Regions from separate parts of the Rhodococcus sp. SJ-2 genome, predicted to be linked through region 3. Evidence: riboswitches for the same ligand, from Rfam matches in the RefSeq annotation. Region 3 holds a riboswitch; each other region holds the start of a gene.

Region 1 (5,438 bases), 2.5 Mb from region 3:
CACCCGTCGATGCTTCGCCCGCAGTGGACCTGAAGGTGTCGATTCGGCGTGCCCGCAACCGGAAGATCGAGTCGAGCGGCGACGTCGTCGCTCTGGCGAACACCGCGGTGACCAATGTGCCCCGCGGCCGGGTCGGGGGCCTCCGTTTCGGCGGCAGCCCGGTGGTGGAAGCGCTGGGGACACCGATGCTCAGCCGGACCTCCGCCCTCGTCCATTCGGTGACATCGCTCGGAAATACTCTGAATCTGACGTTCCTGGTGAGTGTTTCGTCGATGCCGGACCCCGAGGACTACGAACGCCGTCTCGCGTCGGCGTTCGAAGATCTGTACCGCGCCGGAGCCCCCGACGGCAATCAGGTGGACTCTCGCGGTTGTTCCCCGTCCGGAACGATGTGGCACCGCCCGCCGCGAGCGAGTGGATACCTGGAAGAATGAGTGACGTGACTGCGACCATCCTGGACGGCAAAGCAACCCGCGACGAGATCTTCGAGGACCTGGTGGTCCGCGTCGCAGCGCTGAAGGACAAGGGCATCACGCCCGGCCTCGGCACGATCCTGGTGGGCGACGACCCCGGATCGGCGGCGTACGTGCGCGGCAAGCACAACGACTGCGCCAAGGTGGGCATCACCTCGATCCGCAAGGATCTGCCCGCCGACATCACCCAAGAACAGCTCGAAGCGGCGATCGACGAACTCAACGCCGACCCCGCATGCACGGGGTACATTGTGCAGCTTCCGCTGCCCGGGCACCTCGACGAGAACGCCGCCCTCGAGCGGATCGACCCTGCCAAGGATGCGGATGGACTGCATCCGGTCAACCTCGGACGTCTGGTGCTCGGCAAGGAGGCGGCGTTGCCGTGCACCCCGCGGGGCATCGTCCACCTGCTGCGCCGCTACGAGGTGCCGATCAACGGCGCCCATGTGGTGGTCATCGGCCGCGGCGTGACCGTGGGCCGCCCGATCGGGCTCCTGCTGACCCGTCGCAGCGAGAACGCGACAGTGACGCTGTGCCACACCGGCACCAAGGACCTCGCCGCCGAGGTGAAGCGCGCCGACATCGTCGTTGCCGCAGCGGGTGTGCCCGGTCTGATCACCGCCGACATGGTCAAGCCCGGTGCAGCAGTGCTCGACGTGGGTGTCTCGCGCACAGCCGACGGCCTGCGCGGCGACGTCGCCGCCGACGTCCGCGACGTTGCCGGGTTCCTCTCGCCCAATCCCGGTGGTGTCGGACCCCTCACCCGCGCGTTTCTGCTGACGAACGTCGTCGAACGCGCCGAGCACGACGCCGGTCTCTGAGCAACCAGCAGATGGACAGTTCGGTGCGACTCACACGACTGAACCTGCCGCTGCTGGCGGTCACCCTGGTGATCGCCGCAGCGGTGGTCCTCGTGCTGGCCGATCGCTGGCGCCGAGGCGCTTTCGTGTTCGGTGGTGCGATGATCCTCGCGGGGATTCTCCGCTGGGCTCTCGACTCCGATCAGGTGGGAGTGCTCGCGGTGCGAAGCAAACGCTTCGACGTGGCAGCGATGCTCGCCATGGGTGGGGCGATCGTCGGACTGGCTGTCTCGATCGACCCCCTGGGCACAGGGTAGGGGGAACAGGCCGGCGAGCGCTGTTACGCGCTCGCCAGCTCCATCAACTCGACGAGCAGCTTCGCGACCGCGTCGGCCTCGGTGAGGAAGCCGTCGTGTCCGTCGCGTGATTCGAGCACGCGCAGCCCGGCGCAATGAGGGAGACCGTCTGCGATCTCCTGCTGCAATCGAATCGGGTAGAGACGATCCGAATCGACGCCCGCGACGATCGTCGGTACCTGCGTGCTCGCCAATGCGGCCTCGACGCCACCGCGACCGCGGCCTACGTCGTGCCGGTTCATCGCGTCGCTCAGTACCACGTAGGTCCCGGGGTCGAACCGTTTGACGAGCTTCGCTGCCTGGTGGTCGAGGTAGCTCTGCACGGCGTAGCGTCCGTCACGCCACGGATCCTCGTCGTCTTGAGGGAGGTTGGCGAACCGCGAGTCGAGTTCTTCCTCGCTGCGATACGAGAGATGGGCCATGCGCCGCGCGATACCCAGCCCGGCCTCGGGTCGGCGGCCGGTCTCGTAGTAGTCGCCGCCCTGCCAGTCCGGATCCGCCATGATGGCAGCGATCTGGGTGCTCTGGACACCGATCTGATCGGCGGTTGCGCGGGAGCCGACCGCGAGGACCAGTGCCGCCCGCACCCGGCTCGGGTGGGAGACGACCCATTCGAGCGAACGCATGCCGCCCATCGATCCACCCGTCACCGCGGCCAATGTCTCGATGCCGAGGGCGTCGAGAAGGGCAGCTTCCGCGGTGATCTGATCGCGGATGGTGATCCGCGGGAAACGGGAGCCCCACGGTTTGCCGTCGGGCGCGGTGCTGCCCGGGCCGGTGGTGCCCTGGCATCCGCCGAGGACGTTCGTGGCCACCACGCACCACCGGTCGGTGTCGATCGGCGCGCCGGGGCCGACCATGCCGGACCACCAGCCTGGCGACGGGTGATCCGGTCCGGCCGGTCCGGTGATGTGTGAGTCCCCGGTCAGCGCGTGCTCGACGAGCACGACGTTGTCGCGGGTGGGTGACAGCGCGCCCCACCGCTGCAGAGCGACGGTGACATCGGGAAGGATGTCACCGCTTTCGAGGGTGATGCTGCCGATGTCGATGGTGTCGAGCTTTCCGTCTTCTGCGGGAAGCTCGATCCGTCGACGGTTGGTACCTGTTGTCAAGATGCGACCGCCTCGAGGCCAGTGGTGATGGTCAATGTGTCCTGCTTGCCATGTCGGGGCACTGGGACGAGAGCCGGTATCGACAGTCCATCAGCATTTCGAACCTCCCAAGAGCCGGCTTGTCGTCTGCGGTGCGCCGACGACCGTGTCCTCACCCGGAGCACCCCACCCTGGCCGGAGGGTTGCCGACCAGCAAGCCGGGGCTTCGCGCTGGCACTCATGACCTCGTCGGCAGTCTAACGGCTGGATCCTAGGGCTCGACACGCGGCTCTCGACCTTCCCTCCGCCTGCGCCCGAGCAGCAAGAAAGTTACCGGTCAGTAGCGCTTGGGGGGCCGCAGCCGGGGTTGTGCGTGCATCGAATAGCAGTACGCTTGTTCTGTTTGGCTCCGTACCCGACGCGTGCGGAGCCATGCTCAGACGCCTGAGCTGAAGGCGGTCGCATTCCGGAAGTGCGGCCGCTCGGGGACTCGACTGCCGTCCAAGGAGGACACGAACCGCGTATGTCCAAGATCAAGGTTGAGGGTAAGGTCGTCGAACTCGACGGCGACGAGATGACGCGCATCATCTGGCAGTTCATCAAAGACAAGCTCATTCATCCCTATCTGGATGTGGATCTCGAGTACTACGACCTCGGCATCGAGAACCGTGATGCGACCGACGACCAGGTCACCATCGATTCCGCGAACGCCATCAAGAAGCACGGCGTCGGTGTCAAGTGCGCGACCATCACCCCGGACGAGGCGCGGGTCGAGGAGTTCGGCCTGAAGAAGATGTGGCGGTCACCCAACGGCACTATTCGTAACATCCTCGGCGGCACCATCTTCCGTGCACCCATCATCATCTCCAACGTGCCCAGGTTGGTTCCGGGTTGGACGAAGCCGGTCATCGTCGGCCGTCACGCATTCGGCGACCAGTACCGTGCCACAGACTTCAAGGTCCCCGGCGCAGGCACCGTCACCATCACCTACACGCCGGACGACGGTTCCGAACCGATCGAGCACGAGGTGTGCAGGATCCCCGAGGACGGCGGCGTCGTCATGGGTATGTACAACTACAAGAAATCCATCCAGGACTTCGCACGCGCCTCGCTGTCCTACGGTCTGCAGCGCAACTACCCGGTATACCTGTCCACCAAGAACACGATCCTCAAGGCCTACGACGGCATGTTCAAGGACGAGTTCCAGCGGATCTACGAGGACGAGTTCAAGGCGGAATTCGACGCTGCCGGACTGACCTACGAGCACCGCCTGATCGACGACATGGTGGCGTCGTCCCTCAAGTGGGAAGGCGGCTACGTCTGGGCCTGCAAGAACTACGACGGTGACGTCCAGTCCGACACTGTTGCGCAGGGCTACGGCTCGCTCGGACTCATGACTTCCGTGTTGATGACTCCGGACGGCAGGACCGTCGAAGCGGAGGCCGCACACGGCACCGTCACCCGGCACTACCGGCAACATCAGCAGGGCAAGCCGACATCGACCAATCCCATTGCGTCGATCTTCGCGTGGACACGCGGTCTCGAGCACCGCGGCAAACTCGACAGCACATTCGAGGTGATCGAGTTCGCGCAGGCACTCGAGGACGTCGTCATCAAGACCGTCGAGGCAGGCAGCATGACCAAAGACCTTGCACTGCTCGTCGGTCCCGAACAATCGTGGCTGACCACCGAGGAGTTCCTCGGCACGCTCGACGAGAACCTGCAGAAGGCCCGCGCCTCGCAGTAGCGTTGCCGCGTCGAGAACCGACGCGTCGACGAGCAGTACGCGCGACGAGACGGGCCGCCCCATCGGGGACATCCCGTGCTTTCCGCTCTGTCTGTGGAGTCGGATACGGTGTGCGGCGTGTCCCTCACCATCACCACCGTGAATGTCAACGGCGTGCGCGCTGCGGCAGGAAAGGGCCTGCTGGCCTGGCTCGAAACCTCCGCTGCCGACATCGTCTGCCTCCAGGAAGTACGCGCGACCGAGAAGCAGTTCCACGCCGCGATCGCGCCCGCCCTGGACGCCGGTTGGCATGTCACGGGATCAGAGGCGTCCGCGAAGGGACGCGCGGGGGTTGCGATCCTCTCGCGCACGCCGGCGGACGCCGTCCGCGTGGGTTTCGACGTCGACGAGTACGTCGACTCGGGCCGCTACATCGAGGCGGATTTCGGGGCCGTGACGGTCGGCAGCCTCTACCTGCCCACTGGGGAAGCCGGAACCCCGAAGCAGGACGACAAAGAACGCTTCATGAAGGGTTTTTCCGCGTATCTGGGAGAGCGCGCCTCCGACGTCGTTTCGGCCGGTCGGGACATGGTGGTGTGCGGCGACTGGAACATCGCCCACACCGAGCGCGACATCAAGAACTGGAAGGGCAACGTCAAGAAATCGGGCTTCCTGCCCGAAGAACGCGACTGGGTGGGCGATCTGCTCGCCACCGGCCGATGGCACGACGTCGTGCGTGACGTCCACGGCGACGTCGCAGGCCCCTACTCCTGGTGGTCCTACCGCGGTAAGGCCTTCGACACCGACGCCGGCTGGCGCATCGACTACCACCTCGTGACGCCCGCGCTGGCGGAGCGGGTCGTCGACGCCCGGGTCGAACGCGCCGCGACGTATGCGGAACGCTGGTCCGATCATGCGCCGGTGACCGTCCGATTCCACTGACACCTCCTGCGGCGGCCGGATCCGGTGCGTGAAAGTATCGAGGCCATGTC
Region 2 (5,438 bases), 2.0 Mb from region 3:
ATGCGGAATCGCCGGCTCGAGCCGCGCAGGTAGGCTCGATCCGGCGAATGTCAGACGTCGCCCGATACCCCTGAGCACCTAACGGAGATCTCCAGATGACAGCGCGTGCCCACGACGAACTCGTGGTTCTGCTCGACGAGGACGAGCGACCCATCGGAACAGCTCCGAAAGCCACCGTCCATCACACGGACACTCCGCTTCACCTGGCATTCTCCTGCTACGTGTTCGATGACGAGGGCCGGGTCCTCACGACTCGACGCGCACTGGACAAGATCACATGGCCCGGCGTGTGGACGAATGCGTGCTGTGGTCATCCCGGACCCGACGAATCCCTCGAGGACGCGATACACCGCCGTCTCGAGCAGGAGCTGGGCCTCGCGGTCGACGACCTCACATGCATGTTGCCGCGTTTCCGCTATCGCGCGACGGCAGCCGACGGGACCGTCGAGAACGAAGTCTGTCCGGTGTTCTGCGCCCGCGCAGCATCCCGCCTCGAGCCCGACCCGTCCGAGGTGATGGACTGGTCGTGGGTGTCATGGGCCGATATGCAAACCGCCTCAACCCTTCCGTGGCTGATCAGCCCGTGGTCGGCCGAGCAGATTCCGCAACTCGCTCGGACCGGCGTGGCGCGATGGGTCGACGCCGCGATCTGAACCTCGCCTGCCCGACGGTCGTACTCGACCGGCGGTGCCCATGACAAGCGCGCTCGTCGAAGGGGTTCACGCTTCGGACCACACACCCAGTTCGTTTCCACTCGGATCGAGGAAGGTGAACCGGCGCCCTCCGGGGAAATCGTACGGCCCCGACGAAATTGTGCCCCCGGCATGTTCGACCGCACCGACCGAGGCATCGAGGTCGCTCGAGTACAGCAGGACCAGCGGTCCGGCTGTACCCGGTGCGCGCAGGGTCGTGAGCCCGCCGACCTCCCCGTCACCTTCTGCGGCGCGGATACCGGCGTACTTCGGACCATAGTCGTTGAATTTCCACCCGAAAGCAGCCTCGTAGAATGCGCGTGAGGCGCCGAGATCTGTAGCGGCGAGTTCGATGTAGTCGAATGTGTGATGAGTGTTGACCATGGAACCATGGTGAACCTGCCCACCGACACGGTGCAGTGGCGACGCGTGATCGGCCAGTTCACTCGCGGCTTCCCTCCGGACCGATGTCGATGCTGCGGTCGATCTCCCGAAGGACGAGATCGACCGCAGCGTCCGCGTCCATCCCCGCAATCAGCACGGATTGTGTCGCACCGGTACTGACCGCAACCAACCTCACGGCTTCGTTGTGCGCCCGGGCCTCGGAGAACCCGACAAGACGGAGTAGACGCCCGGCCTCGCTGACGGTTCCACCCGATGCGTCGGCAAGAAAGGATCTGATCCACGGATCGTTCGTCGCTTTCGCAAGGTAGGCATACCAGACCGAGACACCGACGCGTGCGGGTGCATTCGTCGGAACAGGCTGGGTGAGCAATGCCGCGAGGGCCGATCTCGGATCACCGGGGCATCCGTGTTCGCGATAAACCTGTTCGGCACCGGTGACCATTTCCTGCGCTCCGGCCCGGATCAGATGCTGTTTCGATTCGAAGTAGTGCTGGATCCTGCCGATCGAGACGCCGGCCTCCTCAGCCACCGCATGCAACGTGACCCCGTCGATTCCCCGCTCGTGGATCACCGCCCACAGGGCCCACACAATCTCTTTGCGACGCTCGGCATGGTCGACAACTTTCGGCATGACCGCATTTTACAATATGCCTATACTGCAAAAGGTACTGATACTCGACGATCAGGGGTTGCATATGAGTGAGTACGCCGCACGCACAGATTCCCGGACCGAGCATCCACCACCAGCTCGTCCGCGTTACCGATGGCTTCGTCGCAGCGGGCTGGTCGTCCTCGCCGCGCTCACAGCGCTGGGTGCTGTGAGCGTGCAGCAGTTCTTCTTCGGAGCACCCGGCGTGGGTCATTTCCGCGACGCAGAAGGACGCCAGAGCTACGTCGCGGCGTACGAGCAAGCGATGTCCTCACTCCCCTCACCCACATCGACCCACGACCTCGCGACCCGCTTCGGCACAGTTCGCGCTTATGAGTGGAGCTCCCCGGACACCGCGGACACCGTTCCGGTCGTCCTGGTGCCGGGCCGGTCGTCGGGTGTTCCGATGTGGGCCGAGAACCTTGACGACTTCCTACCTCACCGACGGGTTGTTGCTTTCGACGCACTCGGTGATGCCGGTTTGTCGGTACAGAATGTTCCGCTCACCTCCTTCGGCGACCAGGCCATCTGGATCACCGACGCACTCGACGCACTCGCAACCGACACCGTGCACATCGTCGGTCATTCGTTCGGTGGAGCAATCGCAGCGACATACGCGCAGCATTTCCCGGAGAGGGTCCGGTCGCTGACACTCCTCGAACCGGTTTTCACCTTCGCGCGTCCCTCGGCCCGCATGATGGCGTGGACCATGGTGTCGTCTCTCCCGTTCCTGCCCGAGTCCTGGCGCACGACCGCGCTCGGAAAGGTAGGCGGGGCCGAGTTCGACTCGAACGACGACATGGCGAAGATGATCGCCGCGGGTTCGGAGCACTTCTCGGCGGTCCTGCCGATTCCTTCTCCCCTGAGTGATGACGAGATGGAGGCCCTCGCCATGCCCACCTATGTCGCTATCGCCGAACGCGATTCGCTCGCCGGAGGCGACACTGCAGTGCAGCGGGCACGAACACTCCCGCGCGCACTCGTCGATATCTTCCCGAACACCACCCATTCGCTACCGATGCAAGCGAAGGAGGCTCTGGCAGTAGAGCTTCCAGAATTCTGGCACGAGGCCGAACAGAACTGATCCGACGGGTCACCGGCCGGGCACATAGGTCAGCGTCGGAACGCGCCCTCGTACGCAGTCCGTCCAGTGATCAGGTGCGGCAAGGGTGAAGGTCGCAGGCACATACGGATCAGGGCCCGGCAGGATCAGCACTCGCCACTGCGGAACCCAGGTCCCGATCTCCCCACAAGCGTGGACCGCGTCGGCGATCGCAGCGGTGTCATGGTGACGGAATACGAGTCGTATTCCATCCCAAGATAATTCGACGCGCGTCTCGTCCAGGACGCGCACCAGCGCGCCGACACTGAGATCGGAATCGTCGAAAGCCTTACGGGCGCGGATGAAGTGTACGTGGTGCCCGTCGCCGAACGAAGCGCACTCGTGAGCACCTACGTGATCGGTACCGCGAATATGGTCGGTCATGATTTCCTCCGGGTCGGCCCCGGGCGGGGCGCTCGTGCCCGGGCCGGTCGGCCGCGAGCCGCTTCGTCATCCGAGCCACCCGCGAGCGTGGGGTTGGCGTGCCGTCAAGTCGGAGCTTGGCGACGGCATCTCGTGAAGCACCGCCAATATACATGATGGAGCGACCTCACAACCCGAGCCACCGCCTGCGGAGAAGAACGCAACGCATCCTTACTGCTCCGAAACGCCACGGTGACCGACCCCGCCGACACTGGTCGGCACTGTTCGCATCAGGAGGTTGCCGTGTCCTACGTTCCACCCGCCGAGCTGGCCCGCGCGATGGTCGACGCCGGCCAGAGCAAGGTCCTCATGTCTACCCGCGACACCCTGATCAGGGCGTATATGGCCGGTGCGATCCTCACACTCGGGGCAGCATTTGCAATTACCGTCACCGTGCAGACCGGCAACGCCCTCCTCGGAGCCATTCTCTTCCCGGTCGGATTCTGTCTGCTGTACCTACTGGGTTTCGATCTTCTCACCGGGGTGTTCACGATGGTCCCCATCGCATACCTCGACAGACGCCCGGGGGTGACGATCGGGTCGATGCTCCGCAACTGGGCTCTGGTCTTCGTCGGAAACTTCCTCGGCGCCTTCACCGTGGCCGTGCTGATCACCTTCATCCTCACCTACGGCTATTCGATCCCGCCGGACGCGGTCGGCGAACGTCTCGGTGAGATCGGTGAAGCGCGCACTCTCGGGTATGCAGAGCATGGCGCGGCGGGCATGGCAACCCTGTTCTTCCGCGGCATGCTGTGCAACTGGATGGTCTCCACCGGCGTTGTCGCAGCGATGATGTCCAAGAGTGTGCCGGGCAAGGTTCTCGTGATGTGGATGCCCGTCATGCTGTTCTTCTACATGGGTTTCGAGCACTCGGTCGTCAACATGTTCCTGTTCCCGTCCGGCCTGCTTCTCGGCGGTGACTTCACCCTCGGTGACTATCTGATCTGGAACGAGGTCCCGACGGTTCTGGGCAACCTTGTCGGCGGTGTCGTGTTCGTGGGTCTCGCTCTCTACATCACCCACGTGCGGACGCAACCCAAGCGCGCGATCGGGGCGCCTGCCTCGGACCGCGCCGCAGCGTCGGCCAGGACTCCCGAACCCGTGTGATGCGATCCGTGGCTTCGATTCTCCCGACGCACAGGCCCTATCGCGGCAGAGGGATGTCGGGTCACGCCGGCGATACCCTGATCGGATGGCGTCGTTCACACCGATCTCACCTGCTGTACTCACCGAACTACTCGCCGAACGTGCATACGCACTACCGGGCCCGGTCGCCATGGCAATTTCGGCCGCCGACGCCGCAGAACCGATGGATCTGGCGAGCCGGGTTGTCGAGGCCCTGCGCGCCGCGGGGCGTCCCGCGCACGCCGTGTCACTGCACGATTTCGTCCGACCTGCCTCGCTCCGTCTCGAACACGGGCACGCCGATGAAGAGAGTTATCGGTCGGGCTGGTACGACTACGACGCGCTGGACCGCGAGGTGGTCTCGTCCCTGAAGAGCGGGCATCGCTTTCTGCCGCGGTTGTGGGACGAGGCCACCGACCGGTCGGCGCGAGCACACCGGGTCGGCGCCGCAGACGATCACGTGCTTGTCGTAGCAGGACCGATGCTCCTCGGCCGAGGCATCCCGTTCGATGTGACCGTCGACCTGAAAATGTCCCGGGGTGCGCTCGAACGGGGAACTCCCGCCGCCGACCATTGGACGATCTCCCCGCTACTCGCACACGAGGCCGAGGTCTCTTCCGCGGCCGACATCGTGGTGCGCTTCGAACATCCGGATCGGCCCGCGCTGCGGGATTCCTGAACTATCCGGCAGCCAGGGCCTTGGCCAATGGCGAGGGGAATCGCGGCAGCACCCGCACACCCTCCAGCCATTCCTCGAGCCGAGCAGCTTCGGCGGTGAGAAAGGCCGATGCTTCCTTCCCTGCGTCCTCGAGCATATGGAGCCGGACGGCGCCGTCGTCGGATTGCCACCACGTGCCGACAACCCGGCCTTCCCACCACGCCGTCGGCCCTGCGTTTCCACTGGTGTCGAAGAGTTGCTGCTTGTACGGGCCGAGGTACCACTCTCGCTCGAACCAACCCATCGTGGTGGGATCGAGAGACGGCAGCAGGGCGCCCCACGGCTCAGCAGAGGGCGCGGGGTCGACGTCGTCCGGGAGGAGAT
Region 3 (5,438 bases):
GCCGAGCGGTGAAAGGAACACGACGACGCCTGCTGCGATCCACCACCACGACAACGTCACGGTCCACGGAACATCGGTGGCCATTGCGATGATGTTGTTCAGAATCGCCAGCCACGTGATCCATTGGAGGCCGGTCAACGTCGTGAGGGGTACCGTCGCAGCGAGTTGGAGGAACTGCGCCCCTCGCGACACCGGGGTGACTTCGCGCGGAGCCGTGGTCTCCGTCGGGGCGAGTTCGTCGAGATAGCCGGCGAGGGACCCGAGCCGAGGCCGGTCGTAGAGTTCGGCGACCGTCATGTCGGGATAGCGCTCACGCAGTGCGGTGACGAGTTGCGCGGCGGACAGAGAACCTCCGCCGAGTTCGAAGAAGTCGTCGTCGAGTCCTTCGATGCGGGCGCCGAGCAGTGACGACCACAGTTCCGCGACCCATTCGGCGGTCGGAGGTAGTCCGAGCGCTTCGACCGAGTCGGCGTCGGCGCCGGGCAGCGGCCACGGCAGGGCATTACGATCGACCTTCCCGGACGTACGAGTGGGAAGCTCGTCGACGAGCGCGAGACGCGGTACGAGTGCTGCTGGAAGCTGTTCGGACAGCAGGTCGTGGGCGGAGGCAACGTCGAAGTCGGGATCGGTCGAGGCGATGTAGCCGACGAGAATCGAGCTTCCGGCCGAGGTCTTGCGGACAGCGCACGCACCACCGGCGACACCGGGCAGGTTCTGCAGGGCATTGTCGACCTCGCCGAGCTCGATGCGGCGTCCGCCGATCTTGACCTGGTCGTCGGCGCGTCCCTGGAAAAGGAGCCCCGCACTGTCGAGTACGACGAGGTCGCCGCTGCGATAGGCGCGATCCCAGCCGAGGGTGGGCATGGGCGCGTACTTCTCGGCGTCTTTCGCCGGGTCCAGGTAGCGGGCGAGCCCGACACCGCCGATCACGAGCTCGCCGGACTGTCCTTCGGCGACGGGATTGCCCTCGGTGTCTACGACCGCAAGATCCCAGCCGTCGAGTGGCAGACCGATCCGGATCGGTCCGGTGCCGTCCATGATGGCGGCGCACGCGACCACCGTCGCTTCGGTGGGGCCGTAGGTGTTCCACACTTCACGGCCGGGCACGGCGAGACGCTCGGCGAGGTCGGGCGGGCATGCTTCCCCGCCGAAGATGAGCAGGCGCACTGCTTCGAGTGCCTCGCCGGGCCACATCGCCGCAAGGGTCGGGACCGTGGAGACGACGTTGATGTTGCGAGAGACCAGCCACGGGCCGAGGTCCATTCCGGAGCGCACGAGCGAACGCGGCGCAGGAACGAGGCACGCGCCGTGCCGCCAGGCCAGCCACATCTCCTCGCATGATGCGTCGAATGCGACGGACAGACCTGCGAGGACCCGGTCGCTTGGGCCGAGAGGTTCTTCCCGGCAGAACAGGTTCGCTTCGGCGTCGACGAAGGCGGCGGCGTTGCGGTGTGTGACGGCGACACCCTTCGGGGTGCCGGTGGAACCCGAGGTGAAGATGATCCACGCGTCGTCGTCGAGGGCCGGTTCGCGTACGTCCGGTTCGTCGGCAGGAGGAGCGGTGCCGGGACCGATCCCCGCATCGGTGACGATCGCGGTCACCTTTGCTTCGGAGAAGACCAGCTCGGCACGCTCATCGGGGTCGTCGGCGTCTACCGGGACGTAGGCGGCGCCTGCGGCGAGAACGGACAAGATGGTGATGTAGAGGTCTTTGGACCCGGACGACATGCGCACCCCGACGCGATCGCCGGCGCCCACACCGGCCTCCGCGAGTCCACGTGCTCCTGCGCTGACCTGGTCGAGCAGTTCGGCGTACTCGAGCATCGTGGTGCCGTCGTCGATCGCAGGAGCGTGGGGGTGCGATTCGGCGCTGGCGCGAAGTACGTCGACGAGTGTGCGCGGCGCGGGTGCGTGTGATCCGCGCAGGAAGACTTCCGGTACGAGCGACGTGTCGTCGGCTGCGGGCGGGGGTTGAGCAGACAATCCGCTGTCCTTCTACTCGGGTGGGCGATCCGGGTTATTTCACGTGAAGGTGGACAACAGATGAACGTTCGGTACGCGCAGCGAGCGGGTGGGGGTGTGCGGTGTCACGCCTCAGAGCAAAGCACGATGGTGGTTCCTCCGCAGGTCAGAAGGAGAAATTCTCTTTCGGCCGGAGACCGTGCGGAGGGCCTCGACGGGATGCCGACTTGACACGCAGTGTGCCCGGTGTCATTGTCTTCGGCAGGTCATGAGTACCAGCGTCAAGCCCCGGCTCGCTGGTCGGCAACCCTCCGCCGCGGTGGGGTGCTCCGGGTGACGACCTGGCTGACGTACCGAACCCGGACGCAGCAAGCGCGGACTCCGCCGGCGAACGATTCACCATCGTCGTGGCGATCACCGACGGGTCCCTGATCGATGAGGGAAATTCGTCATGACTGTTGCTACTTCCACCTGTATCGCTCCCTTTGCTCGCGTGTCGGGCTGTGACGTGCAGGTTCCTCTGGTGCAGGGCGGAACCTGCAGCTACGCGAACTTCGACTATGCGGCGAGCGCACCGGCTCTGGAGAGTGTGACGGACCGGATTTCCGAGCTGTTGCCGTTCTACGCCAGCGTGCACCGTGGTGCGGGTTATGCCTCGCGCATCAGCACCACGAGCTACGAGGAGTCGCGTGAGTCGGTTTCCCGGTTCGTCGGTGCCGACGAGGACCAGGTCGTGGTCTTCACCCGAAACACCACGGATTCGATCAACCTGCTCGCCGGTGCAGTCCCCGGCGACGTGGTGGTACTCGACATCGAGCATCATGCGAACTTGTTGCCGTGGAAGAACACTCGTGTGGTCGAAGCTGCGGATTCGGTTTCGGAAACCGTGTGGCGGATCGCCGTCGAGCTCGAGCGTGCGCCGACGGCACTGCTTGCCATCACGGGAGCGTCCAATGTGACCGGCGAGGTGCTGCCGATTGCCGAACTCGCCGAACTCGCCCACGCGTGCGGCGCACGGATCTTCGTCGACGGTGCCCAGCTGGTTCCGCATCGCCGCGTCGACCTCGCCGAGCTCGGCGTCGACTATCTCGCGTTCTCGGGCCACAAGCTGTACGCGCCGTTCGGTGCCGGGGTGCTCGTCGGACGTCGCGACTGGCTCGATGTCGCGGAGCCGTACCTCGCCGGGGGCGGAGCAGTACGTGAGGTCGCCCTCGACCGCACCGAATGGGCGTGCGCCCCTGCCCGGCACGAAGCCGGGTCCCCGAACGTGCTGGGGGTCGCGGCGATCGCTGCCGCGTGCGACACTCTCGCGTCGCACGACGCCGAGGCAGCTGCGCGTCACGAGGAGCTGTTGTGCGCGCAGCTTGTCGATGGCCTGCACGACATCTACGGCGTGGAAATCCTTAGGCTGTGGGATGATTCGGCAGACTGCGTCGGGATCGTGACCTTCGGTATCGATGGTTTCGAGCCCGGCGAGATAGCCGCGTACCTCTCGGCCGAACACGGCATCGGTGTTCGTGACGGGCGTTTCTGCGCCCACCCGTTGCTCGCCCGCGTCGGCCTTCCCGGTGGTGCGGTGCGCGCCTCGCTGGGATTGGGTAGTTCCTCGGCGGACGTCGATCGTCTGCTCGCGGCGCTTCGGCAGCTGGTGGCGAGCGGGCCGCAGTGGTCGTATTCCAAGGTCGAGGGGGCCTGGAGCCCGTCGCCGGAGACCCGGATCGGCCTTACGCAGTCGGGCGACGGTGCGGCGGAGTGCGTCTGATGATCGCCGCAGCGATCGACAATTCCCCGCGAGATCAGTAGGGTTTTCTCATGGCAGTGTGGAGTTCGGCGCAGGCAGCGGCCCAGTGGTGCCGCCGCCACGTCGACCTGTGCCGCACGGCCTCCTGCATCTGTTCGGACTGACGAGGTTCCCGTTCCTGCTTTTTCGATGCCGAGTTCGGCATATCGAGAGGAATTCTCATGTCCTACAGTAGTATTTCTTCAGCCGAGTCCCTGCGTGTCGCAGTCGAATTCGTAGATGGTTCAGGGCCAGATGTGTGGGCGGATCTCACCGTCGATCGCGACGGCGGTGGGCCGCTCGACCTCAGTGCTGCTCCGCGCACCGTCGTGCGGGTGCGCGCCGCAGATCTGCGGGAAGCGCGCAAGCTGCGCGATCGGGCACGAGCCGATGCCTCGGCGGAAGGCCGCGACCCCGACGCCCTCACGGTGCTGGTCGACCTCGAAGTGATCGTCGACCTCGAAGCGCGCGTGGCTCGTCGCCGTGCTCAGGATGCGTGGCGCCGGGCAGGCGGGGGAGCAGCGGGCCTGTCCTACGTCGGTACTCCGACCGGGCTGGCCGGCCTGATCGCCGATATTCATGCCGTGAAGGTCGCCGACGGCGTCACCCTGATCCCGGTGGCCGGTGGCATCACGGTCGACAACATCGTCGATGGAACCCTGCCGTGGCTCGAGTCTCGCGGACTCATCGAGATCTCACCGTCGTCGGCGGAGTTGGGGCGCAGGTTCGCCGCAGGCAGAGGTCGCGCCACTGATCGTCCGGACGGTCGTGTGGCCCTCGCATCCTGACCTCCTGCACGTTGTGATCAGTCGACCTCGAGGTCGACGCCCGCAGTGATCCGCAGGAGTTCGGTGTACGAGGTGCGGAAGAGGGTGTCCAGGCTCCCTCCCGATGCCCACAGTTCGGGGTATCCCGCCAAAGCGCAGTCGACGTAGGTCGGCAGATTGGTGGGGTGCCCCAGCGGTGCCACACCGCCCGGTTGTTGCCCGGTGACCTCGGCGATCAAGTCGTCGGGTGCGGGAGTGAGGGTGCCGGCCAGCCTGGCGCCGGCCCGCTCGAGTGAGACCCGGTGCGCGCCCGAGACGAGAACCAGTATCGGCTCCTCGTCGAGAAGGAGTACGAGGGACTCGACGATGGCTCCGACGTCGACCCGCACTGCGGCTGCTGCCTGTTCGGCGGTGCGCACCGGCGTCGACTGCGTGGTGATCAGGCCGTGATGTCCTCGGGCGATGAGGGTGTCGGCGACACGGGCAGCATTCGGGTGCAGAGGCCTGGGCATGATGCCACCCTATGAAAACCGGTGACTGCTGTGACCGGATCCAGAAGGATCGACGTGATCGGAAGCTCGATGCGGTTTACACGCTCAAATATTACTCTCGAGTAATGACTGATTCATCCAGTTGGAAGGCGTTCACCGTAGAGCGCACCGAACACGTCGCCCAGGTCACGCTCATCGGCCCGGGCAAAGGCAACGCGATGGGGCCGGACTTCTGGTCGGAACTACCGCAGATCTTCGCGCAACTCGACACCGACCCCGAGGTTCGCGCCGTCGTGCTCACCGGCTCCGGCAAGCACTTCTCGTACGGTCTCGACCTTCCTGGCATGGCCGGTGAGCTCGGGCCGGTGCTGGCCGACAAAGCGCAGGCGAAGCCCCGCACCGATTTCCACGCCATGGTCAAGCGCATGCAGGGCGCCA

The links. Region 3 has a riboswitch for S-adenosylmethionine ahead of ACSYG9_RS12635 (aminotransferase class V-fold PLP-dependent enzyme). Riboswitches for the same ligand answer to the same signal wherever they lie in the genome.
Region 1: linked by a shared signal. The riboswitch ahead of metX (homoserine O-acetyltransferase MetX) and the one ahead of ACSYG9_RS12635 (aminotransferase class V-fold PLP-dependent enzyme) in region 3 are both predicted to bind S-adenosylmethionine.
Region 2: linked by a shared signal. The riboswitch ahead of ACSYG9_RS22235 (hypothetical protein) and the one ahead of ACSYG9_RS12635 (aminotransferase class V-fold PLP-dependent enzyme) in region 3 are both predicted to bind S-adenosylmethionine.

Annotation. Positions count from the first base shown of each region.
Region 1 covers NZ_CM132340.1:196,163-201,600, reverse strand. The annotation lists gene ACSYG9_RS01000 (wax ester/triacylglycerol synthase domain-containing protein) at 1-434, shown strand, start outside; gene ACSYG9_RS00995 (bifunctional methylenetetrahydrofolate dehydrogenase/methenyltetrahydrofolate cyclohydrolase) at 440-1,294, shown strand; gene ACSYG9_RS00990 (DUF3017 domain-containing protein) at 1,306-1,590, shown strand; gene metX (homoserine O-acetyltransferase MetX) at 1,614-2,741, opposite strand; SAM riboswitch class IV at 2,852-2,966, opposite strand; gene ACSYG9_RS00980 (NADP-dependent isocitrate dehydrogenase) at 3,244-4,467, shown strand; gene ACSYG9_RS00975 (exodeoxyribonuclease III) at 4,585-5,388, shown strand; gene trpS (tryptophan--tRNA ligase) at 5,434-5,438, shown strand, end outside.
Region 2 covers NZ_CM132340.1:4,733,756-4,739,193, reverse strand. The annotation lists gene idi (isopentenyl-diphosphate Delta-isomerase) at 96-653, shown strand; gene ACSYG9_RS22250 (VOC family protein) at 720-1,076, opposite strand; gene ACSYG9_RS22245 (TetR family transcriptional regulator C-terminal domain-containing protein) at 1,135-1,728, opposite strand; gene ACSYG9_RS22240 (alpha/beta fold hydrolase) at 1,793-2,830, shown strand; gene ACSYG9_RS22235 (hypothetical protein) at 2,840-3,232, opposite strand; SAM riboswitch class IV at 3,258-3,370, opposite strand; gene ACSYG9_RS22230 (formate/nitrite transporter family protein) at 3,515-4,378, shown strand; gene ACSYG9_RS22225 (uridine kinase) at 4,464-5,075, shown strand; gene ACSYG9_RS22220 (winged helix DNA-binding domain-containing protein) at 5,077-5,438, opposite strand, start outside.
Region 3 covers NZ_CM132340.1:2,699,217-2,704,654, forward strand. The annotation lists gene ACSYG9_RS12630 (Pls/PosA family non-ribosomal peptide synthetase) at 1-1,983, opposite strand, end outside; SAM riboswitch class IV at 2,227-2,343, shown strand; gene ACSYG9_RS12635 (aminotransferase class V-fold PLP-dependent enzyme) at 2,414-3,724, shown strand; gene ACSYG9_RS12640 (putative leader peptide) at 3,775-3,867, shown strand; gene ACSYG9_RS12645 (hypothetical protein) at 3,925-4,530, shown strand; gene ACSYG9_RS12650 (YbaK/EbsC family protein) at 4,548-5,021, opposite strand; gene ACSYG9_RS12655 (crotonase/enoyl-CoA hydratase family protein) at 5,126-5,438, shown strand, end outside.